4 regions of the Streptomyces sp. NPDC041713 genome follow, and region 3 is predicted to be linked to each of the others. Evidence: riboswitches for the same ligand, from Rfam matches in the RefSeq annotation. Region 3 holds a riboswitch; each other region holds the start of a gene.
What was found. Region 3 has a riboswitch for cobalamin ahead of ACZ6CV_RS04650 (cobalamin biosynthesis protein). Riboswitches for the same ligand answer to the same signal wherever they lie in the genome.
Positions count from the first base shown of each region.

Region 1 (5,789 bases), 470 kb from region 3:
CGACTCCCCGGACCGGGCCACGGGACCGGAGGCGGCGCGCACCGACATCGTGGTGGGCGGCCTACACCAGAGCCCCGCCTACGTCGTCCAGCCCGAGCACGAGGCCGGCATCCAGCTCGCCGTGCACCCCCTCGCGGCCCGCGCGCTCCTCGGCGTGCCCGCGGCCGACCTGACCGGACAGCTCGTCGTCGCGGGCACCGACGTGTTCGGCGCCCGCGCGGCCGAGGTCCGCGAGCGGCTCTGCGAGCTGGACCGCTGGGAGGACCGCTTCGCTCTCCTCTCCGGCTATCTGCGCCGGCTCGCGTCCGACGACCGCGCGGCGGGGTCCGTACGGCCCGAGGTCGGCGAGGCCTGGGCGTGGCTGGCCCGGCACCGCGGCGCGGGCACGCTCGGCGGACTCTCCCGGCACGTCGCGCTGAGCGAGCGCCGGCTGACCGCGCTGTTCCGCGCCGAGACGGGACTCAGCCCGAAGCAGGCCGCCCGCCTGATGCGCTTCCAGCACGCGAAGGCCGCCGTGACCCGGGCCGTCGCGGCGGGCGACCGGCCCGACCTCGCCCGGGTCGCGGCCGACACGGGCTATTACGACCACTCGCACCTCGTCCGCGACTTCCGGCAGTACACGGGGGCCAGCCCCACCCGCTGGCTGGCCGAAGAGTGCCGGAATATCCAAGCCGGGGCCCATGGTGGAGGCGAAGACTCGAAGCCATGAACACCACACCGAGCACACCGAACACACCGAACAGCCGGCCGGAACAGCGGCTGGACACCTCTGACACCCCTGCCACCCCTGACACCCGCGTGACCCCCGCCCCCGCCATCTGGCCGGGCGTGCAGGCCACGGACGCCCCCGCACTGATCGACTTCCTCGTCGGCACCGTCGGCTTCCTGCGCACGGCCGTCTACGAGGACGAGGGCCGCGTCGCCCACGCCCAGCTCGACTGGCCGGAAGGCGGTGGCATCATGCTCGGCTCGTACGACCCGGAGTCCGCGGCCACCTGCGGCAAGCCGGGCGGCGCGGGCGCGTACATCGTCACCGCCGAGGTGGACGCGCTGTACCGGCGCCTCACCGCGGCGGGCGTGGAGATCACCACCGAGATCGAGGACAAGCCGTACGGCAGCCGGGAGTTCGGCATCGCCGATCCTGAGGGCAACCGCTGGTCCTTCGGCACGTATCGCGGCGAGCCGCGCCCGGCGCCGACGGCCTGACTGAAGCCGGACCGACGCCCTTGTCGAAGCCGGATCGAACCGGGACCGACGGCCGGAACGAGCGCGTGAGGGTGCGTGATAACTTGCGCAAGCCAGTCAAACCCACACCTGGGCCAGGGAATCCGGTGCGAATCCGGAACTGACGCGCAGCGGTGAGGGGGACGGGCGGGGCAACGGCCACTGGGCGTCTCAGGACGCCCGGGAAGGCGCCCCGCCCGGTCGATCCCGAGTCCGAAGACCTGCTGGCGCCTCCGTCCGCACACCGGGCGGCGGAGGTCGTGACGCAGGCCAGGCTCCGCGTATGAGCCGCGAGACCCAAGGGATCACGTGTCCTCGACAGCCCGTATATCCGCGCCCGTGCGCCTGTCCGCCCTCCTCTGCGCCGCTCTGCTCGCGCTCACCGCGTGCGGGGACGGCTCGGCGGGCAGGTCCGGACGCGCCGGGGGCGGGAGCGCCGACGGCTATCCGGTCACGGTCACCTCCTGCGGCAAGGAGGCGAAGGTCACGGCGCCGCCGCGGCGGGCCGTCTCCCTCGACCAGGGCTCCACGGAGATCCTGCTCTCGCTCGGCCTCGCCGACCGGATGGCAGGCACCGGCACCTGGACCGACCCGGTCCTGAAGAACCTGGCGAAGGACAACGCCAAGGTCGAGCGGCTCTCCGACCGCTACCCCTCGCTGGAGAAGGTCCTCGACAAGGAGCCGGACTTCGTCAGCGCCTCCTTCCTCTTCACCGTGGGCAAGGGCGGGGTCGCGGACCGCGCGAAGTTCACCGAACTCGGCGTCCCCGTCTACGTCTCGCCCAGCGACTGCGCGGGCAAGGACAACGACGGCGCCGGCGACGGCAAGCGCGTGCGGACCCTCACCATGGACACGGTCTACGGCGAGGTGCGCGACCTCGCGAAGGTCTTCCACGTCGAGCGGCGCGGCGAGAAGCTGATCGCCGACATGAAGCGCCGGGTCACGAAGGCGACGAAGGACATCGACGCGTCCGACACGCGTCTCCTGTACTGGTTCGCCAACTCCGACGCCCCGTACATGGCGGGCTGCTGCGGCGCCCCCGGCATCATCACCCGCGAACTCGGCGCGAAGAACGTCTTCGACGACACGCACGACGAGTGGCCGCAGATCAACTGGGAGACGGTCGCCGACCGCGACCCCGACGTGCTCGTCCTCGGCGACCTCACGCGCAAGTCGCAGTCGGCGGAGAGCGCGCGGGCGAAGATCAGGTTCCTGGAGACCAACCCGGCGATGAAGAACCTCACCGCGGTGAGGAAGAAGCGGTACGTCCTGCTCAGCGGCCAGGCGATGAACCCCACGGTCCGTACGGTCGACGGCATCGAACAAGTGGCGGCGGGCCTGCGGAAGTTCGGGCTCGCCACGTGACGGCGAGCGAGACCGCGCGGGGCACGGACTCCACTCCCGGTGCGGGTGCGGGTGCGGGTGCGGGTGCGGGTGCGGGTGCCGGTGCCGGTGCCGCCCCCGTTCCCGTATCCGCCCCCGCCCGCGTCCGCCTGGGTCTGCTCTGGGCGGCGGGCGTCGCCGCGCTCGTCCTGTCCGTATCCGTGGCCGTCACCATCGGACCCGCGGACATCTCCGTGCCCGACGTGTGGTCGACCGTCGCCGCCCACCTCGGCCTCGGCGACACCCCGCTCACCCCGATCAGGGACGGCATCGTCTGGAACCTGCGGATGCCCCGCACCCTGCTCGCCGTGGTCTGCGGCGCGGGCCTCGCGGTCTGCGGAGCCGTCATGCAGTCCCTGCTCCGCAACCCGCTCGCGGACCCCTTCGTCCTCGGGGTGTCCTCCGGGGCGTCCACGGGAGCGGTCGCGGTTGTCGTCCTCGGGGTCGGCGGGGGAGCGGTGTCGGTCTCGGCGGGCGCCTTCGTCGGCGCGCTCTGCTCGTTCGCGCTGGTGCTGCTCCTGAGCCACACCCTGGGCGACACCACGGACCGGGTCGTCCTGTCCGGCGTCGCCGCGATGCAGCTCTTCTCCGCGCTGACCTCGTTCGTGATCCTCACGGCGGGCGACGCCGAGACCACGCGGGGCGTGCTGTTCTGGCTCCTCGGCTCCCTCAGCGGAATCGGCTGGACCGACGTGTGGCTGTGCGCCGCGGTGCTCGCGGTGACGCTGCTGGTCTGCCTCGCGCACGCCCGTACGCTCGACGCGTTCGCGTTCGGGCAGGAGGCGGCGGCGACGCTGGGCGTCCGGGTGGCCCGCACCCGGATCATCCTGCTCTGCACGACGGCGCTGCTGACGGCGGCGCTGGTCAGCTCGGCGGGCGCCATCGGCTTCGTCGGCCTGGTCCTGCCGCACGCGGCCCGTGCGTTCGTCGGCTCCGGGCACGCCCGGCTGCTCCCGGTCACGGCGCTGGCCGGCGCGGTCTTCCTGGTCTGGGTGGACACGCTGGCCCGCACGGCCCTGGACCCGCAGGAGGTCCCGGTCGGCGTGGTGACGTCACTCATCGGCGTACCGGCGTTCGTGGCGGTGCTGTACCGGACGCGGAGGGTGTCGTGACGTACGACCTGGTGCGCACGGAAAGGGCGGGCCCGCACACGGGTGTCCGCGCCGACCGCGTCAGCCGGGAGGCGGGCGGCCGCCTGGTGGTCGACGGCGTCAGCCTCGCCCCGCCCGACGGCGCCACCGTGGGACTCCTCGGCCCCAACGGATCCGGCAAGTCCACGCTCCTGCGCATCCTCGCGGGCGTCCTCGCCCCGGCCTCCGGCGTGGTGACCCTGGACGGCCGCACGCTGGCCGACACGGGCCGCCGCGCGGTGGCGCGCCGCATCGCCGTGGTCGAGCAACACGCCACCACCCAGGTCGAGTTGACCGTACGGGACGTCGTACGCCTGGGCCGCATCCCGCACCGCCGCGCGTGGTCCGCGCCGACGCCCCACGACGAGCGGGCGGTGCGCGAGGCGCTGGCGCGCACGGGGCTCACCGAACGCGCCGCGCAGGCCTGGCACACCCTGTCCGGCGGCGAGCGCCAACGCGTCCAGCTGGCCCGCGCGCTCGCCCAGGAACCCCGCGAACTCCTCCTCGACGAGCCCACCAACCACCTGGACATCCAGCACCAGTTGGACCTGCTGTCCCTGGTCGCGGAGCTCCCGGTCACCAGCGTGATCGCGCTGCACGACCTCAACCTGGCGGCGATGTTCTGCGACCACCTGCTGATCCTGAAGGACGGCGCCGCGTACGCGGCGGGGACCCCGGCCGAGGTGATCACCGAGAAGCTGATCGCCGAGGTGTACGGGGTGCGGGCGGTGGTGACCCAGGAGGCGGACGCGGGGGCGGGCCGCCCTTCGGTGCGGTTCCTGCGGGGCTGAGGGCGGGATGAACCCGGGGTGGCACGCGCCTTGGGACGAACCCGGGGCAGCAGGGACCCCGGGACGAACCCGGGGCAGCAGGCACCCCGGGACGAACCCATGGTGGCACGCACCCCGCAGCAAGCAGGCCAAAGGCCGACGGTTGGCTCTCCACCCCGCCCCTGCCTGCCCCATAGATTCGGGGCATGCCACTGCCCTCCGTGATAGCCCACCTGAGCGACACCCACCTCGACACCGCCGCCACCGACGCCGGCCGCAGCGTCGCCCGCACCCGCGCCGTCATGGACTACCTGAACGACCTCCCGTACGACCTGGACGCGGTGATCGTCACCGGCGACATCGCCGACCACGCGACCCGGTCCGAGTACGAGGCTGCCCGCAAACTCCTGACGTCCCGTCACCCCCTGCTGACCTGCCCCGGAAACCACGACGAACGCCCCGCCTACCGCGAGCACTTGCTGGGCGAACCCGGTGGCGCGAGCGGGCACACGAGGCCGATCAACAGCTCCCACGCCACGGACCGCTTCGTCCTGGCCCTGTGCGACACGTCCGTCCCCGGCGAGGACCACGGCAGACTGGAGGACGAGACGCTGACCTGGCTGTCGGACCTCCTCGCCGACACCCCGCCCACGCGCCCGGTCCTGGTCGCCTTCCACCACCCGCCGGTCCCGCTCAACACGCCGTACGTGGACGGCATCCGCCAGCTCGACGAGGACCGCCTGGCCGACCTGACGGCGCGCCACCCGAACGTCACGGCGTTCCTGGCGGGCCACGCGCACACGCCGGCGGCGACGACGTTCGCCGGCCGCCCGCTGCTCGTGGCCCCCGGAGTGGTCTCCACGCTGCGCCTCCCGTGGGAGCACCGGACGGACCCGTCGCACCACGTGCACCGCGACCTGCCCCCGTCGGTGGCGTTCCACGTCCTGGACGAGGGGGGCCGCCTGACGACGCACTTCCGCCCGGTACCGCTCACCGGAACTCGGCGACCCACGGGTCGGCGTCGGAGCCAGGCGGGGTGAGGTCCATCTCCCCGCCGGCGTCGTCGTAGGCGCCGGTTCCCCCGGTGACGACTCCGGTGACCACGGGTTGCTTCGCACCGGGCCCGTCCGTGACCGACCGGGAGGCCTGGAAGGCGATCTTCCCTTTCCCAGAGATCTCGATGATCCCGGAGCAGTACGCGGTGAGTGCTCGCCCCCCGACGAGCCCCTTGACGCACGACTCGTAGGCGCCGCCGACCGTCGCCCCGGAACGGTCCCGAACG
Region 1 is NZ_JBVIZY010000001.1:580,191-585,979, forward strand. It holds gene ACZ6CV_RS02475 (AraC family transcriptional regulator) at 1-709, shown strand, start outside; gene ACZ6CV_RS02480 (VOC family protein) at 706-1,206, shown strand; cobalamin riboswitch at 1,283-1,467, shown strand; gene ACZ6CV_RS02485 (ABC transporter substrate-binding protein) at 1,564-2,589, shown strand; gene ACZ6CV_RS02490 (FecCD family ABC transporter permease) at 2,718-3,719, shown strand; gene ACZ6CV_RS02495 (ABC transporter ATP-binding protein) at 3,716-4,528, shown strand; gene ACZ6CV_RS02500 (metallophosphoesterase) at 4,714-5,547, shown strand; gene ACZ6CV_RS02505 (hypothetical protein) at 5,498-5,789, opposite strand, start outside.
Region 1: linked by a shared signal. The riboswitch ahead of ACZ6CV_RS02485 (ABC transporter substrate-binding protein) and the one ahead of ACZ6CV_RS04650 (cobalamin biosynthesis protein) in region 3 are both predicted to bind cobalamin.

Region 2 (5,789 bases), on a different contig from region 3:
GTGTCCCCGCTGCCCTGGACGGCCTTCTCGCCGTCGGTGTAGGTGCGGAGGATGGTCGGGATGCGGACCTCGATGGCCATGCTGGGGCTCCTGTCGTGGGTCGAGAAGTGCGGGAAGTGCGAGAAGTGCGAGAAGTACGGGTGGCGGGCTCGCTCGGCGCTGTGCCGGCGGTGGTGCGGTGCCCGGTGGTACGTGGACGTACGGAGTGCGGCGGCGCCGCGCCCACGGCCGTGCGGCGGCGCGGTTCAGCGGGAACAGATCGCGCTGGCGAGGCGGCACAGGTCGACGTGCAGCCGCGCAACGAGCAGTGCGCCCGGCGTCTTTTCGCTCACGTCGTGGGGAACCATGCGGTCATCGTATCGATTCCCGGTCCGGATCCCGGAGTGTGATCTCAGCTGGTGGACGGAATCCGTTCAGGATGCGGGCGGCGGCAGATGGACGACCGTCGGGGCGCCGGTCACCGGGTGGGTGCTGACCTCGGCGGTCACCCCGTACACGGTGGCGAGCAGCTCGGCGGTGAGGACCTCTTTGGGCGCCCCGGAGGCGACGAGCCGGCCGCCGTCGAGGACGTACAGGCGGTCGCAGTAGTACGCGGCGAGGTTCAGGTCGTGCAGGGCCAGGAGGTTCGTCGTGCCCAGGCCCCGTACGAAGGAGAGGATCTCCAGCTGGTAGCGGATGTCCAGGTGGTTGGTGGGCTCGTCGAGGACGACCAGGGTCGGCTCCTGGACCAGGGCGCGGGCCACCAGCGCGCGCTGCCGCTCGCCGCCGGAGAGCGAGGGGAAGGCTCGGTCGGCGAGCTCCTCGACGCCGACCCGGGCGAGCGCCGCCGCGACGAGCGCGTCGTCGGCCGCCGTGTCCGCCTCCCAGAACCGTTTGTGCGGGGAGCGGCCCATCGCGACGACCTGCCGGACGGTCAGCTCGAAGGCGGCCTGCCCGTCCTGCGGGACGGTGGCGAGGCGGCGGGCGCGTGCCTTCGCGGACAGCGCGTGCAGGTCGTCGCCGTCGAGGAGGGCGCGGCCCGCGGTGGGGCGCAGCGTGCCGTACACGCAGCGCAGCAGGGTGGTCTTGCCGCTGCCGTTGGGTCCGACGACGCCGACGGTCTCGCCGGGGTCGGCGGTGAGGTCGACGGCGTCCACGAGGAGACGTCCTTCCACCTCGTACGAGAGCGCTTCGGTGCGCAGGGCGCCGGCCGGCCGGGGCGGGTGGGTCATACCGCCACTCCTTCGGTGCGCCGCCGCAGCAGCCACAGGAAGAACGGGCCGCCGGTCAGCGCGGTGAGCACCCCGACGGGGATGTCCTGCGGGGCGGCGACGGTGCGCGCGGCGAGGTCGGCGGCGACGAGGAAGACCGCGCCCATCAGCGCCACGACCGGGAGCAGGGCGCGGTGGGATGCGCCGACCAGCATGCGGGCGGCGTGCGGCACCATCAGGCCGATGAAGCCGATGGCCCCGCTGTAGGCGACCAGGACGCCGGTGAGCAGCGAGACGAGGACGAAGACGCCGGCGCGGAAGCGGGCCGCGTCCAGGCCGAGGACGGTGGCGCCCTCCTCGCCGGCGAGGAGCAGGTCCAGGGGACGGGCCAGGGCCATCAGGAGGGCCGTGCCGATGAGCAGGGACGCGCAGGGCAGGGCGAGCATGTCCCAGCGGGCGCTGCCGAGTCCGCCGAGCGTCCAGTACAGGACTTCCTTGAGGTGGTCGGCGCTGTCCGCGGTGACCAGGATGAGGCTGGTCAGCGCGGTGAGGATGTACGAGACGGCGACGCCCGCGAGGATCAGCCGGCCGGTGGCGAAACCGCCGCCGCTCCTGGCCAGTGAGTAGACGAGGACCAGGGAGATCAGGGCGCCCGCGAAGGACGCGGCCGGGATGGTGACGGGGGTCGACAGGGCGGCGCCGAGGCCGAAGACGCCGCCGAGCACGATCGCGGAGACCGCGCCGACGGAGGCGCCGGAGGAGACGCCGAGCAGGAACGGGTCGGCGAGGGGGTTGCGGACGAGGGCCTGCAGGACGGTGCCGATGACGGCGAGTCCCGCGCCGACGGCTGCGCCGAGCAGGACCCTGGGGAGGCGGACGTCCAGCACGATGGTGCGGAAGGGGGAGGGCTCCGCCCGGCCCGTGAGGATCTCCAGCACCTGATCCGGGGGGATCCGGACCGAGCCCAGGGCCAACCCGGCGAGTATCGCTGCCGCGAGGGCCGCGGTGAGCCCCGTCAGGGTGAGGAGGCGGCGCCCCCGTGCGTCCCGTCGATCGCCCTTCGGGCTCGTCCTCAAACGCCGGACGGGCTGAAAGATCCGCCCCACGGGCTGGATGACCCTCACAGCTGCGCCGCCAGCTTCCTCACCGCCTGCGGTGCTCGTACGCCGGTGACCACGTCCGACAGCCGCAGCACCGCGAAGCTCTTGTTCTTGACGGCCGGGACGTCCCGTAGGACCGGGTCCTCCAGGAGGCGCTTCTTCTTCTGGGCGACCGTCGTGGCGCCGTAGTCGAGGATCAGGATGGTCTCGGGCCTACGCTCGACCACCTTCTCCCAGGAGGCGTCGGTGAAGGACTTGTCGACGTCGGCGAAGACGTTGCGGCCGCCGGCCCGTTCGATGATGTCGTTGCCGATGCCGCGGCCGCCCGCGGTGAACGCGGTCTTGTCGCCGCTGTCGTAGACGAAGACGGAGTGCCGCTTCTTGCCCCGGGACTTCGCCGCGGTGGCGGCCAGTTCGCGGCGGGCGCCCGCGACCCACCGCTCGGCGCGGTCACGCACCCCGAAGGTGGCGCCGACCTCGCGGACCTCGCGGTAGACGTCGTCCATGGCGACGGGCTTCTTCGCGCAGCCCTCGACGTTCAGACGCGTCTTGATGCCCGACTTCGCGAGCGCGGGGCGGCCGCGCCCGTCGCCCGCGAGGAAGGCGCTCGGGTAACCGCCGTACACGAAGTCGGGGTTGGCGGCGAGCAGCTTCTCGTACGAGGGGTACTCCTCGGCGAGCACGGGGCGTGACGCGTACGCCTTCTCGTACTTCGGCAGGACCTTGTCGTCGAGGTAGGCGGTGCCCGCGATGTGGTCGGCGAGGCCGAGTTCCAGCATCACCTCGGTGGTGTGCTGGTTCATGGTGACCGCGCGCTTCGGAGGTGCGTCGTACGTCGTCGTCACACCGCAGTTGGTGACGGTGTACGGGAATCCGGCGGCCTTCGCGGCGGGCTTCGCGTCACTCCCGGAACCGGAGGACGAGCACGCGGCGAGCGGGACGAGCAGGGTGGCCGCGGCGAGTGCGCGTATGCCGGGGTGGCGGTGGCGTCGGGACATGGCTGAGCTGCCTCCTCCAGGGGATTTCCGCGTCCCCTGTGTTGCGTGGAGAAGGGCGGCAGGTCAGTTCCTGACTCCCCCGGCCCCGGCGGTGCTTGCCGGGTGGGACGGGGTCACAGTGGCGGGACCGTGCCGGGTTCGCACCGGCTTCCTGGGTCCTGCCGCCCTCATGAGTAAAGCTCAGTATGCCTCGACGACCTTTACCTCTTCCTCGGTGACCTCGCCGTCCACGATCCGGTACGAGCGGAACTGGAAGGGGCCCGCGTCGTCGGTGTCGGCGGTGGAGACCAGGACGTAGTGCGCGCCGGGCTCGTTGGCGTACGTGATGTCGGTGCGCGAGGGGTAGGCCTCGGTCGCCGTGTGCGAGTGGTAGACGATCACCGGCTCCTCGTCGCGGTCGTCGAGGTCGCGGTAGAGCTTGAGCAGGTCACCCGAGTCGAACTCGTAGAACGTGGGCGAGCGCGCGGCGTTGAGCATCGGGATGAACCGCTCGGGCCGGTCGGTGCCCTCCGGCCCCGCGACCACGCCGCAGGCCTCGTCGGGGTGGTCCTTGCGCGCGTGCGCGACGATCTGGTCGTGGAGGGCCTGGGTGATGGTCAGCATGGGAGCCAGGATAAGCAGAGGGCCCGCACCGTACCGAAGTGTGGTACGGGCGGGCCCGAATGCTGGACAGGTGGACCGCGACCTCGGGGCCCCAGTCCTTCCGCGTGAGGTCAGTCCTTCTCGACGGAGGCGGAGGCGGAGACGCCGACCTTCTGCCGGTTGAAGGCCGCGGCCTCCGGGTTGCGGCTCTTGAGCACCAGGTACGAGACCGTGAGGATCGCGATCCAGACCGGAGCGGCGTAGAGCGAGACGCGGTTGTCCTTGTCGATGCCCATCAGCACGATGACCAGGCCGATGAACAGGAGCGCGAACCAGCTGGTGTACGGGGCTCCGGGCGCCCGGAAGGTGGACTGCGGGAGCTCGCCGCGGTCGGCCTTGCGGCGGTAGCGGATCTGGCAGGCGAGGATCATGATCCAGGCCCACATGCCGGAGATGGTCGCGAAGGAGACGACGTAGGTGAACGCCTTGCCGGGCCACTGGTAGTTGATCCAGACGCCGATCAGCATGCACGCGGCGGAGGCGGTGGTGCCGACCAGCGGCAGGCCGTTCTTCGTGAGCTTGGTGAAGAACTTCGGGCCCTGGCCGTTGAGCGCGAGGTCGCGCAGCATGCGGCCGGTGGAGTACATGCCGGAGTTGCAGGAGGAGAGGGCGGCGGTGAGGACCACGAAGTTCACGATCGCGGCGCCGATACCGAGGCCCATCTTCTCGAAGGCCGCGACGAAGGGCGACACGTCGGGCTGGAACGTGGTCCACGGGACCACCGACAGGATCATGATCAGCGCGCCGACGTAGAAGACGGCGATGCGCCACGGCACGGTGTTGATGGCCTTGGGCAGGACGGTCTTGGGATCCTTGGACTCGCCCGCGGTGACGCCGACCAGCTCGACGGCGAGGAAGGCGAACATCACGATCTGCAGGGTCATCAGCGTGGAGCCGATGCCGTTGGGGAAGAAGCCGCCCTCGTCCCAGAGGTGGGTCACCGACGCGGTGTCACCGGCGTCGGAGAAGCCGATGGTGAGGATGCCGACGCAGATCAGGATCATGCCGATGATGGCGGTGACCTTGACCATCGAGAACCAGAACTCCAGCTCACCGAAGAGCTTCACGGAGATGAGGTTCGCGCCGTACAGGATGACGGTGAAGACGAGCGCGTAGGCCCATTGTGGGAACGAGTCGTGGGTCCAGTACTGCATGTACTGGGCGGCCGCGGTGACTTCCGTGATGCCGGTGACGACCCAGAAGAGCCAGTACGTCCAGCCGGTCACGAATCCGAAGAACGGGCCCATGAACTCGCGTGCGTACTCCGAGAAGGAGCCGGACACGGGCCGGTACATGAGGAGCTCGCCGAGCGCCCGCATGATGAAGAAGATGACGAGGCCCGCGATGGCGTACGCCAGGATGAGGCTGGGGCCGGCCTTGTGGATGGCCTTGCCCGCGCCGAGGAACAGGCCGGTGCCGATGGCACCGCCGATCGCGATCATCTGGATCTGCCGGGCTCCGAGCCCGCGCTGGTAACCCTCGCCCTCGCCGGACGGGCCGCCCTGCACGACACCATTGCCGCCAGGCTCGCCGTGGTGCTCTTCGACCTGCACTGAGGTCATGGTGACGCCTTTCTCCATGCTGATCCGCGCCCGCACATCTGCGTTGTGGCTGCGGATCAGGTCCTGATCCCCCCGGATATGGATGGAGTGCTACCGGCGGTCTGCCGGCTGAAGCGCCCTCGGCGACATGGGTGGCGTCGCCGAGCGGTCGTGAAGATGTATCACGGTGAACGAAGTGAGGAAATGAGCCACCTGTGGCGCAGAACACAGGGAGAAGCGGACAAAGCGCCCTTGGCATGGCAAAGCAGGGCAATGCCGTGACGCGATCGTTATCCGGATTTGAGGATCCGCTGAGCG
Region 2 is NZ_JBVIZY010000007.1:154,388-160,176, reverse strand. It holds gene ACZ6CV_RS22830 (MoaD/ThiS family protein) at 1-80, opposite strand, end outside; gene ACZ6CV_RS22825 (putative leader peptide) at 246-347, opposite strand; gene ACZ6CV_RS22820 (ABC transporter ATP-binding protein) at 414-1,211, opposite strand; gene ACZ6CV_RS22815 (FecCD family ABC transporter permease) at 1,208-2,209, opposite strand; gene ACZ6CV_RS22810 (ABC transporter substrate-binding protein) at 2,311-3,288, opposite strand; cobalamin riboswitch at 3,333-3,465, opposite strand; gene ACZ6CV_RS22805 (M67 family metallopeptidase) at 3,469-3,891, opposite strand; gene ACZ6CV_RS22800 (amino acid permease) at 4,002-5,492, opposite strand.
Region 2: linked by a shared signal. The riboswitch ahead of ACZ6CV_RS22810 (ABC transporter substrate-binding protein) and the one ahead of ACZ6CV_RS04650 (cobalamin biosynthesis protein) in region 3 are both predicted to bind cobalamin.

Region 3 (5,789 bases):
CTCCGGCCAGCTCCGCGGGGGCGGGTGTGCCCTCGGGTGGCCGGGGCGCGGGGCGGCGCGTGCGGCGGTTGCTCATCGCGCCGGGGGCGGCCGAGAGGGGGCGCGTTGCGTCGCGCCGGGCCTCTCCTCGCTCTTCGGCCCTCGGGTAGGGCGCGCGGACAAGTCGGAGCCTGGAGTCGCGCGGGGTACGGGACGTCACGGGAACAGTCTTCCTGTTGACGGTCCGAAAACCCAAACGGAATGCGGGTGCGGGGCTCAGACCAGGGGCGTGAGGAAGCGCCGCAGCACCTCTTCGTACCCCTTCGGGTCGGCGTTCCACATGGCGCCGTGCGGGGCGTCCGGCACGGTGTGCAGGGTGACCAGGTCCGGGCGCCGGGCGGCCAGTTGGCGGGAGAGCGCCCAGGGGGCGACCACGTCGTCGGGGCCGTGCACGAGGAGGGTCGGGACCTTCGGCATCCCGGCGCCGGCCGCCGCGAGGATGCGGTCGCCGCGCAGCCCGGTGCGCCCCTGGGCCGCGCGGACCGCAAGCGGAAGGAGCGGTCCGGGGGTGCGGCGGGCGCCGGCGAGGGCGCGCAGGGTGGATTCCCAGTTCAGCACCGGGGAGTCGAGGACGAGTCCGCTGACGCGGTCGCGCAGCGCCGAGTGGGCGGCGGCGTGCAGACACATGGCGGCGCCGGTGGACCAGCCGTGCAGGACGATCCGCCCGGCGCCGTTGCGCACGGCGTGCCGCATGGCGGCGTCGAGGTCGCGCCACTCGGTCTCGCCGAGGTGCCCGAGGCCGTCCGGGGAGCGGGGCGCGCCCGGGTCGCCCCGGTAGGCGATGTCCAGGACGGGGACCCGCAGCCGGCGCAGGAAGTCCATCACGACCATGGGGTGTTCGCGGGTGGTGCCGAGGCCGTGCACCGTGATGACCCAGGTGTCGCGGGCGGCGGGCACGAACCAGGCGGGCAGGGCGCCGAGTTCGCCGGGCACGACGACGTCCTCGTGATCGATGCCGAGCGCGGAGCGCGGGTCGCCCACGTGGACCTGTGGGGTGAGCCAGACGCGCGCGCCGGGGTCCAGGGAGCCGTGGGTGACGGCTTCGAGGCGGCGTACGACCGTGTCGGCCTCGTGCGGGGCGGCGTCCAGGACGGGGCCGACGATCGCGTGGGTGCCGGGGCCGCTCAGGCCGTATCGGCCGGGGCGGCGGCTCGCGAGGGCGCGGGTCAGGGTGACCTGGCCCGCGGCCGTGGCGTGCACGGTCAGACGGGGTTCGGTCGGCAGCGGGCGGCCGACGGGCGCCTTGAGGGCGGCGTCGCTGGCGAACCGGCCCGCCGCGATGGCGGCTGCGGCCGTCCCGAGGGCGGCTGTGACTGCGGTGACGGCCGCTGCCGTCGCTTTGGCTGGGCGCACCGTCCCAGTGTCCGGGGGCGAGGCCCGCGAAGCCAGTGGGCGGTGCCCGCGGGGTGAGCGAACAGCTCAGTTGGCCGACTGTCCGTACCCCTTCAGTTTGCCTTCCGCTTCGCGCAGCTGGTCCGGCGAGAGGAGGGCCGGGGTGCGGCCGGGGAGGGCGGCGGCGGTGAGCCAGAGGCGGCACATCCACTCCAGCTGGGCGGTGCGGTCGTACGCCTGGGCGAGGCCGGATCCGTAGGTGACCGTTCCGTGGTTCTGGAGCAGGCATCCGGTGCGCTCGCGCAGGGCGCCGAGCATGGCGCTCGCCAGCTCCTCGGTGCCGTAGAGCGCGTAGGGCGCGACGCGCACCGGGCCACCGAGGGCGGCGGTCATGTAGTGGACCGCGGGGACCTCGGTGACCAGCAGCGACACGGCCGTGGCGTGCACGGCGTGGGTGTGCACCACCGCCCGCGCGTCCGTGGCGCGGTAGAGGGCGAGGTGCATGGGGAGTTCGCTGGTGGGCGTGAGATCGCCGAGCACCTGGCGTCCTTCGAGGTCGACGCCGACGGCGTCCTCGGGGCGCAGCCGGTCGTACGGGACGCCGGTCGGGGTGACCAGGACGGTGTCGCCGACCCGCACGGAGACGTTGCCGGAGGTGCCGACGACCAGGCCGTCCGTCACCGTCCTGCGGGCCGTCGCGACCAGCTCCTCCCAGGCCCGGCCGATCGCGTCGCGCGTCGCCGCCCCGTCAGTGCCGCCGGTGTCCTCGGTGGCATCGGTGTGCCGCTGCTCAGTCATGCGGGGATCCTGCCGGGTGATCTGGATCTCTTCAACGGTGGGCGCCGGCCCGGGGGGCCGGGGGCGGGCGGTCGGTCCGTGCGGGGTGCGCCGCCGGATGGCGGAGCCCGACACTCCGGTCGGTTTGCGGGTCGCCCGGCACCGCTCCGTACAGTCGATCTCAAACACCTGTCCTACCCGGAGCAAGGGCACTCCGCTTTGGGTCACCGCACCGCCCGGCCCAGTTCACTTTCCGTTCACCCGGATTGCCTACGTTCCTTGTGCCACTGACGTCCAACAGAAGCCTGGGTAAATGGAACACATCACGCTTCTCCTCGGGATCGTGATCGTCACCGCTCTCGTGTTCGATTTCACGAACGGTTTCCACGACACAGCCAACGCGATGGCGACGACCATCTCGACCGGCGCTCTCAAGCCCAAGACGGCGGTGGCCATGTCCGCCGTGCTCAACCTCGTCGGCGCCTTCCTCTCCGTGGAGGTCGCCAAGACGATCTCCGGCGGCATCGTCAACGAGGACGGCCTCAAGACAGAGGTGATCTTCGCCGCGCTCGTCGGCGCGATTCTGTGGAACCTGCTGACCTGGCTGGTGGGCCTGCCCTCCAGCTCCTCCCACGCACTCTTCGGCGGCCTCATCGGCGCCGCGGTCATGTCGATGGGCTGGTCGTCGATCAACGGCGGCACCGTCGTCACCAAGATCCTCATCCCGGCCGTCGCGGCCCCGCTGGTGGCCGGCATCGCCGCGACGCTGGCCACCCGCCTGACGTACCGGATCGGCCGCAACACCGACCAGAAGGCCACCGCCAAGGGCTATCGCGCGGGCCAGATCGCCTCCGCGGGACTCGTCTCGTTGGCCCACGGCACCAACGACGCGCAGAAGACCATGGGCATCATCACGCTCGCCCTGATCACCGGCGGCGTCCTGAACCCCGGCGCCAACCCCCCGATGTGGGTCATCGTCTCGGCCGGTGTCGCCATCGCGCTCGGCACCTACCTCGGCGGCTGGCGCATCATCCGCACGATGGGCAAGGGCCTGACCGACCTCGCGCCGCAGCAGGGCTTCGCCGCCCAGACCAGCGCCGCGACGGCGATCCTCGCCTCCTCGCACATCGGCTTCTCCCTCTCCACCACCCAGGTCTGCTCGGGCGCCGTGATGGGCGCGGGCCTCGGCCGCAAGGGCGGCGTGGTCCGCTGGTCGACCGCCACCCGGATGTTCGTCGCGTGGGGCCTGACCCTGCCGGCCGCCGGTCTGGTCGGCGCGGGCGCCGAGTTCCTCACCAAGCAGGGCCCCTGGGGCGTCGCGGTCACCGCGGCCCTCCTGATCGCCGGGGCGAGCGTCATCTGGGTCCTGTCCCGCCGCAACTCGGTGGACCACACCAACGTCACGGACGACGAGATCCGCTCCGGCGACACCCCGGCCGCCGAGCCCGCGGGCGTCGTGACCACCGCGATCGCCGCCGTCACCCCGCCCCCGGCGGGCGCGATGGCCGCCTCCGTCCTGCCGGGCGCTCCCGTCAAGGCCACCGTCTCGGCCCCGACCACCACCACGACCGGCGCCATGGCGGACCCCGCCCGGCCCGCGACCGTGTAAGGACAGACCAGCATGAGCATCGACTGGGCAGCTCTCGGCTCCGTGTTCGGAGTCAGCCTCGCGGTGACGGTGGCCCTGGTGGGCCTGTTCACCCTCGGCATCGTCGGCCTCTCCAAGCAGGAGTCGGCGGCCGCCTCCGCCGGTGGCTCCGCGGCCCTGGCGCGCACCGGCGCGTACGCCTGCTTCGCGCTCTGCGCGGCGGCGGTGGCGTACGGCATCTTCCTGATCGTCGCCTGAGGCGTCGCCCGACGGCAGCCTTTCCTCGTGGGGCGCGGAGCGTACGGACGCTCCGCGCCCCACGCGCGTGCGCGGACCCCGCGTGCAGGCGCCGCGTGTGGGCCCCAACACACTCTCCCGCCGCAGGTCAACGGCGAGTTGACGGGCCTTCGCGGGCCGTGGTGGACTGCCGGGGCCAACCACGGCGGCAGAAGAGGAAGCCGGTGCGAATCCGGCGCGGTCCCGCCACTGTCACCGGGGAGTCCCTCCCCGCGAGCCAGGAACTCTCGCCGCCGATCACGTCGAACCAGGGCGCGGACACCCTGAGTGAGGACATATCGCCATGCTCGGCCGCCCGGTGCCGCCCTTCCCTCTGAGTACGAGCTCGCTCCTCAGCGCGGCGACGGGCTGACCCCGTGCGTGCCGATCGCGACTTCGCGTACGGCGCCGCCGCCGGCCTCCTCGGCGACCTGCTGCTCGGCGATCCCCGCCGGGGCCACCCGGTCGCCGCGTTCGGCCGTGCCGCCGCCGCCGTCGAACGGGCCCTCTGGCGCGACCACCGCGGCTGGGGCGCGCTGCACACCGTGGTGTGCGCCGGGGGCGCGGCGGGTGCCGCTGCCCTGGCCACCACGCTCGTACGCCGTTCACGTGCCGGATCCGTCGCGCTGACCGCCGCCGCCACCTGGGCCGTCGTCGGCGGCACCTCGCTCGGCCGGGAGGCGCGGGCCGTCGGCGGGGCGCTGGCCGCCGGGGACATCGAGGTCGCACGGGAGCGGCTGCCACATCTGTGCGGGCGGGACCCGCAGGCGCTGGACGCGGACGGCATCGCGCGGGCCGTGGTGGAGTCCGTCGCCGAGAACACCTCCGACGCGGTGGTGGGGGCGCTCGTGTGGGGCGCGCTCGCCGGGGTGCCCGGCCTCGTCGCCTTCCGGGCCGTCAACACGCTGGACGCGATGGTGGGACACAAATCGGCCCGCTACCGGCGGTACGGCTGGGCCTCCGCCCGGCTCGACGACGTCTTCGGGTGGCCGGGGGCGCGGCTGACCGCGGGGCTCGCGGCGCTCGCCGGGGACGCGCCGCGCGGGGCCCTGCGCGCCTGGCGCGCGGACGCGGGCAAGCATCCGAGCCCCAACGCAGGACCCGTCGAGGCCGCCTTCGCCGGGGCGTTGGGCGTCCGGCTCGGGGGGACGCTCTCGTACGGGGGGCGGATCGAGCACCGGCCGGTGCTGAACGGGGAGGGGCGCGAGGTGCGGGTGGCCGACATCGACCGGGCCGCCAGGCTGTCCCGGCGCGTCGGGCTGCTCGCCCTGGGAGCGGTGGTGGGCGCCCGCTGGGCGCTGCGGTCGGCGACGTCAGGGAGAGGGAAAGCATGAGCGGTGGACTGCTGGTCGCCGGGACCACGTCGGACGCCGGGAAGAGCGTCGTCACCGCCGGCATCTGCCGGTGGCTGACCCGCAAGGGCGTGTCCGTCGCGCCGTTCAAGGCGCAGAACATGTCCCTCAACTCCTTCGTCACCCGCGAGGGCGCGGAGATCGGCCGGGCGCAGGCCATGCAGGCGCAGGCCGCCCGCGTCGAGCCGACCGCGCTGATGAACCCCGTACTCCTCAAGCCGGGCGGCGACCGCTCCAGCCAGGTCGTCCTGATGGGCAAGCCGGTGGGCGAGATGAGTGCGCGTGGCTACCACGGGGGGCGGCAGGCGCAGTTGCTGGACACCGTCGTGGGCTGCCTGGAGGAACTGCGCAGCACGTACGACGCCGTCATCTGCGAGGGCGCGGGCAGCCCCGCCGAGATCAACCTGCGGCGCACCGACATCGTG
Region 3 is NZ_JBVIZY010000001.1:1,052,223-1,058,011, reverse strand. It holds gene ACZ6CV_RS04675 (hypothetical protein) at 1-199, opposite strand, end outside; gene ACZ6CV_RS04670 (alpha/beta hydrolase family protein) at 256-1,392, opposite strand; gene ACZ6CV_RS04665 (class II aldolase/adducin family protein) at 1,459-2,169, opposite strand; gene ACZ6CV_RS04660 (inorganic phosphate transporter) at 2,462-3,757, shown strand; gene ACZ6CV_RS04655 (hypothetical protein) at 3,770-3,994, shown strand; cobalamin riboswitch at 4,140-4,279, shown strand; gene ACZ6CV_RS04650 (cobalamin biosynthesis protein) at 4,390-5,346, shown strand; gene ACZ6CV_RS04645 (cobyric acid synthase) at 5,343-5,789, shown strand, end outside.

Region 4 (5,789 bases), on a different contig from region 3:
GGCATCGAGCAGAACACCTGGGACTTCTCCCGCATCTTCGCGCCGTTCACCAGCGGCGGCACCGCGCCGAGCGACGACTTCTCGCTGACGGCGGCCCCGGAGTCCGGCACGGTCAAGGCTGGCGCCTCCACCAGTGCGACGGTACGGACGTCCGTGACCGCGGGCAGTGCCCAGACCGTGAAACTCACCGTCAGCGGCGCGCCCGCCGGCGTCACCGCCTCCCTCAGCCCCACGTCGGTGACGGCCGGAGGAACCTCGACGCTCACCGTCGCCACGACCGCGGCAGCCGTCAACGGTACGTACAAACTGGTGGTGAGCGGCGCGAGCCCGTCCGCCGCGCACACGGCGACGTACACCCTGACGGTCACCGGCGGCAGCGGCAACCAGTGCACGGCGGCGCCGTGGGCCTCGGGCACGGTCTACACGGGCGGCCAGCAGGTGGCGCACAAGGGTCACACCTGGAAGGCGAAGTGGTGGACGACGGGCGAGGAGCCCGGCACGACCGGACAGTGGGGCGTCTGGCAGGACCTCGGCGCCTGCTGATCCTCGTCCCCGTGGCTGGGCGCGGGTAGTCCCCAGGGGCTATCCGCGCGGCCCGACCGAAACGGGAGACCCTAGCGGCACTTGGCCCGCAGATCGGCGATGGCGTCCTCGAAGTCGGCGAGCGACTCGAAGGCGCGGTACACGGAGGCGAACCGCATGTACGCCACCGGGTCCAGCTCGCTGAGCGGCTCCAGAACGGCCAACCCCACCTCGTGCGTGGACAGTTGGGCGCTGCCGGACGCCCGTACGTTCTCCTCCACCTGCTGGCCGAGTCGTTCGAGCATGTCCTCGGTGATGGGACGGCCCTGGCACGCCTTGCGGACGCTGCTGACGATCTTGGTGCGGCTGAACGGCTCGGTCACGCCGCTGCGTTTGACCACGAGCAGGGAGTAGGTCTCCACCGTGGTGAACCGTCGCTGGCAGTGCGTGCACTGCCGTCGGCGACGGATGGAGGTCCCGTCATCCGTCGACCGACTGTCGATGACGCGGCTGTCGGGGAGCCTGCAGAAGGGGCAGCACACCGTACGTGTCCTTTCCGATTCCCTCGGATGGTCAGGTTTCTTCCGGCGTCCGGCCGACCGTGAGCAGATATCCGATGATAACCGATCTGACCTGCCTCTTTACGCCAGTTCTACCGCACGCCTGATCCACCGCACCGCGCCACCGGGGCGCGGGGTCCGGCGCCCCGGTGACGCCCGACCCCGCGCCCGCGCGGATCACGAGCCGGACAGCTCCCCGCGGACCGTCCTGGCCGCCGCGACCATGTTCTCCAGAGCGGCGCGGGTCTCGGGCCAGCCGCGGGTCTTCAGGCCGCAGTCCGGGTTCACCCAGAGCCTGTCGGCGGGGATCGCCTCAAGTCCCGTACGCAGCAAGGCCGCTGCCTCCTCGGCGCTCGGTACACGCGGGGAGTGGATGTCGTACACGCCGGGTCCTGCCTCGCGCGGGTAGCCGTGAGCGGCGAGTTCGCGGGCGACCTGCATGTGGGAGCGGGCCGCCTCCAGGCTGATGACGTCGGCGTCGAGGTCGTCGATGGCCTGCACGATGTCGCCGAACTCCGCGTAGCACATGTGCGTGTGGATCTGCGTGTCCGGCCGCACCCCGCTGGTGCTGAGGCGGAAGGACTCGGTGGCCCATTCCAGGTAGGCGGGGTGGTCCGCGGCGCGCAGCGGGAGCGTCTCGCGCAGGGCGGGCTCGTCGACCTGGATGACCGAAGTCCCGGCCGCCTCCAAGTCGTTGACCTCGTCGCGCAGGGCGAGCCCGACCTGGCGGGCGGTGTCGCCGAACGGCTGGTCGTCGCGGACGAACGACCAGGCGAGCATGGTGACGGGGCCGGTGAGCATGCCCTTGACGGGCCGGCCGGTCAGCGACTGCGCGTACGTCGTCCAGCGGACCGTCATCGGCTCGGGCCGTGAGATGTCGCCGGCGAGGACCGGCGGTCGGACGTAACGGGTGCCGTACGACTGGACCCAGCCGTGCTGCGTGGCGAGGTAGCCGGTCAGCTGCTCGGCGAAGTACTGCACCATGTCGTTGCGTTCGGGCTCGCCGTGCACGAGGACGTCGATGCCCGCCTTCTCCTGGAAGGACAGGACCCCGCGGATCTCGTTCCTGATGCGCTCCTCGTATCCGTCCGTGTCGATCCGCCCGGCCCGCAGGTCCGCGCGGGCGGTGCGCAGTTCGGTGGTCTGCGGGAAGGAGCCGATGGTCGTCGTCGGAAGCAGCGGCAGACCGAGAGCGGCATGCTGGGCCGCCGCGCGCTCCGCGTGCGGCTGGGAGCGGCGGGTGTCGGCCTCGGTGACCGCGGCGGTGCGGGCGCGAACGGCCGGGTCGCGGGTGAGGGCGGAACCGGCGCGGGAGTCCAAGTCCGCGCGGTTGGCGGCGAGTTCGGTCGCGATGGCTTCGGTGCCCTGGGAGAGCCCGCGCGCCAGCAAGGAGATCTCCCGCGTCTTCTGGCGGGCGAAGGCAAGCCAGCGGGCGACCTGCGGATCGATGTCCCGCTCGGCGTCGGCGTCCAGCGGGACGTGCAGGAGCGAGCAGGACGCGGCGACGTCCACGCGGTCGGCGAGGCCGAGGAGCGTGCCCAGCGTGGCGAGGGACTTCTCCAGGTCGTTGATCCAGATGTTGCGGCCGTTGACGACGCCCGCGACCAGCCGCTTGCCCGACAACCCGCCGACGGAGGCGAGGTCGCCGAGGTTGGCGGCGGCCGTCTCGGTGAAGTCGAGGGCCAGACCGTCGACCGGCGCCTTGGCCAGGATGCCGAGCGCGTCACCGAGGCGCCCGAAGTACGAGGCGACCAACAGCTTGGGGCGGTCGGTGAGAGCTCCGAGGTCGCGGTAGGCGCGCTCGGCGGCGTTCAACTCGGCCCGTGTGCGGTCCTGGACCAGGGCGGGCTCGTCCAGCTGGACCCACTCGGCGCCCGCCGCGCGCAGGTCCGCGAGCACCTCGGCGTACACGGGCAGCAGCCGGTCGATGAGCGTCAGCGGGTCGAAGTCCGCGGCCACGCCCGGCGCAGGCTTGGCGAGCAGGAGGTACGTCACGGGGCCCACCAGGACGGGGCGTGCCGTGTGCCCGATCGCGAGGGCTTCCGTCAGCTCGGCGACCTGCTTGGCGGAGTCGGTCCGGAACACGGTGTCGGGGCCCAACTCGGGCACCAGATAGTGGTAGTTGGTGTCGAACCACTTCGTCATCTCCAGCGGCGCCACGTCCTGCGTGCCGCGCGCCATCGCGAAGTAGCCGTCGAGGGCGTCGGCCTGGACGGCTGCGCGGTGCCGCTCGGGGACAGCGCCGACCATGACACTGGTGTCGAGAACGTGGTCGTAGTACGAGAAGTCCCCGGTCGGCACCTCGTCGATGCCGGCGTCGGCCAACTGCCGCCAGTTGGCGCGGCGGAGGTCCGCCGCGGTCTCCCGGAGGGCGGCAGCGGTGACGCGGCCCTTCCAGTAACCCTCGACGGCCTTCTTCAGTTCCCGGTTCTGGCCCTGGCTGGGGTAGCCGTACACGGTGGCTCGTGCCGCCGCGGTCGCGGGCTGCGCTGTCACGGAACTCTCCTTCGCGAGATGTGTCCTGGTTCTCCCGGAGACCGGACATGGCGCGAAGGGACGACCGACCGGGCGGACCACGTCGCGGGCGGATGCCGCGCGTGCCGCTCGATATGTACGCCGACCCGCCCACGAGGTCACCGAAAGGGCCGCACGCGATCCGTCACGTGCGGGCAACGGGCAGGTCTTCGGACTCGCGGGCACGTCGCGTGTCGGCCGGACACGGGACACCTACTGGCCGTCGCTTCCCGGACCCGGTCGGGTCCAGTGCTGTTGACGGCGGTCGTTCCCACTCACCGCTGCGGGGCAGTCCCGGACTTACACCGGGTTCCCTCTTACGACGCATCCCGCCTGGCGGACGGGGCGAACCAGCTGCACCGCTCACCCTAGGCGCACGCAAACCGATCGCCCACCCCGGCCGGCAGGTCGGAATGTGAAGCGGGTCACGAGCGTGACAGCGGTGGGACCGGATCCGGTGTCAGTGGGCCGGGCTAGCGTGGGGAGCGATGAGCCCGGCGCGAGCGAACGAAGGTAGACCATGACCACATTGGAGAACCGGCCGAACACCGCACTCCTCGTCGTCGACGTGCAGCAGGACGTCGTCGAGGGGAGCCACCGGCGCGACGAGGTCGTCGCGAACATCTCCGGGCTCGTCGAGCGGGCGCGGCAGGAAGGGGTTCCGGTCGTCTGGGTGCAGCACTTCGACGAGGGACTCACGCGCGGGAGCGACGGCTGGCGGATCGTCCCTGAACTCACGCCCGAGGACGCCGAGCCGCTCGTCGAGAAGAGCTACGGCGACTCGTTCGAGGACACCACGCTGGAGGCCGTGCTGTCGCGGCTCGGGGTGGGGCGGCTCCTCGTCGCCGGCGCGGAGACCGACGCGTGCATCCGCTCGACGCTCCACGGCGCGTTCGTCAGGGGTTACGACGCGACGCTGGTCAGCGACGCGCATACGACGGTCGACAAGACCGCCTGGGGCGCGCCGACGCCGGACTTGGTCGTCGCGCACACGAACCTGTACTGGGCCCACCAGGCGGCGCCGGGACGGACGGCGGGGGCGGTCGAGACCAAGAACGTCGTCTTCGACAACGCCTCCTGACGAGCCGCGCCTCCCGACGCCCCGGTCGGCCTGAGCCCCACCCCGGCGCGGCTCAGTGACTGCCCACGAGACCCAGGCCGGGGCCGCCGGACAGCAGCGGGCGCAGGGCCGCCTGCGCCCGCTCGAAGTAGCCCGGCACCTTCGTCGCGCTCTGCGCGTACCGTGCCGGGAGCGGCGCGTCGAAGGCCGGCAAGGTCACGTTCTGCAAGACGGCGGACCTGGCCATCGACGCCCGGGACGCCGCTCCGGACGAGTCCACGGGCCGGATCGACATCACCATGATCAACCGGGGCTCGACCACCTGACATCGACGGCAGCGGCGACAGCCTCTCGCACCCGACCAACCTTCTGGTGACGCCCCCGAACGAGACCCACTCGGTGACCCTGAAGTGGCCCGAGGGCGCGGGAGCGATCAAGGGCGCCTACACCGACGTCGAGGTCTACCCCACGCACAACACGAACTAGTCGCGGTGTGGAGTCTCGGAGAACCCGGCATCCGTCGAGTGGGAGAACTCGACGCCGCGAAACGTCAGTTACCGGCAGGGAAGAGGACTGCCGCCACGTGCCGGGTGTCCGCGTATTCGATAACGGACGTGATCCGGCCGGCGTGGACCGTGTAGATCCCGATGCAGCGGTTGTCGTACGTGCCGCCGTGCACGGTCCGGGCCTTGGAGGTCCACTCGGCGACCACGCGGTCGCCCTCGGCGATCGTGCTGACCAACTCGACCTTCGTCGTGCCGGGCACGAGGATCGGCCCCATGCTGCCCAGGAAGTCGTTGATGATCGCGTCGCGGCCCCGCCACACCTTCGATATCGGCAGGTCCCCGCCCGGGTAGTGCCAGGTCGCGTCCTCGGCGAAACTCGCGAAGATGACGTCGGCGTCGCCGTCGCGGACGGCCTCGACGTAGCGGATGACGACGGCCCGTGGGTCGGTCGAGGCGGTGGGCTCGGTGATCTCGGTGGTTGCCGTGGTCTCGGTCATGGTGGGGCTCCTTCTGTGGTTTCTTGCCTTGCGGTTGCTGAATGTTTCGGCTGCTCAGGAAAGCGTAAGGACGGCCTTGCCCCGGATGCGGCGGTCCCGCAGGTCGGTGAGGGTGCTCGCGGTGTCGGCC
Region 4 is NZ_JBVIZY010000004.1:29,599-35,387, reverse strand. It holds gene ACZ6CV_RS13475 (glycosyl hydrolase family 18 protein) at 1-543, shown strand, start outside; gene nrdR (transcriptional regulator NrdR) at 615-1,064, opposite strand; gene metE (5-methyltetrahydropteroyltriglutamate--homocysteine S-methyltransferase) at 1,260-3,578, opposite strand; cobalamin riboswitch at 3,741-3,967, opposite strand; gene ACZ6CV_RS13460 (isochorismatase family protein) at 4,117-4,677, shown strand; gene ACZ6CV_RS13455 (hypothetical protein) at 4,730-4,885, opposite strand; gene ACZ6CV_RS13450 (nuclear transport factor 2 family protein) at 5,207-5,659, opposite strand; gene ACZ6CV_RS13445 (zinc-binding dehydrogenase) at 5,714-5,789, opposite strand, start outside.
Region 4: linked by a shared signal. The riboswitch ahead of metE (5-methyltetrahydropteroyltriglutamate--homocysteine S-methyltransferase) and the one ahead of ACZ6CV_RS04650 (cobalamin biosynthesis protein) in region 3 are both predicted to bind cobalamin.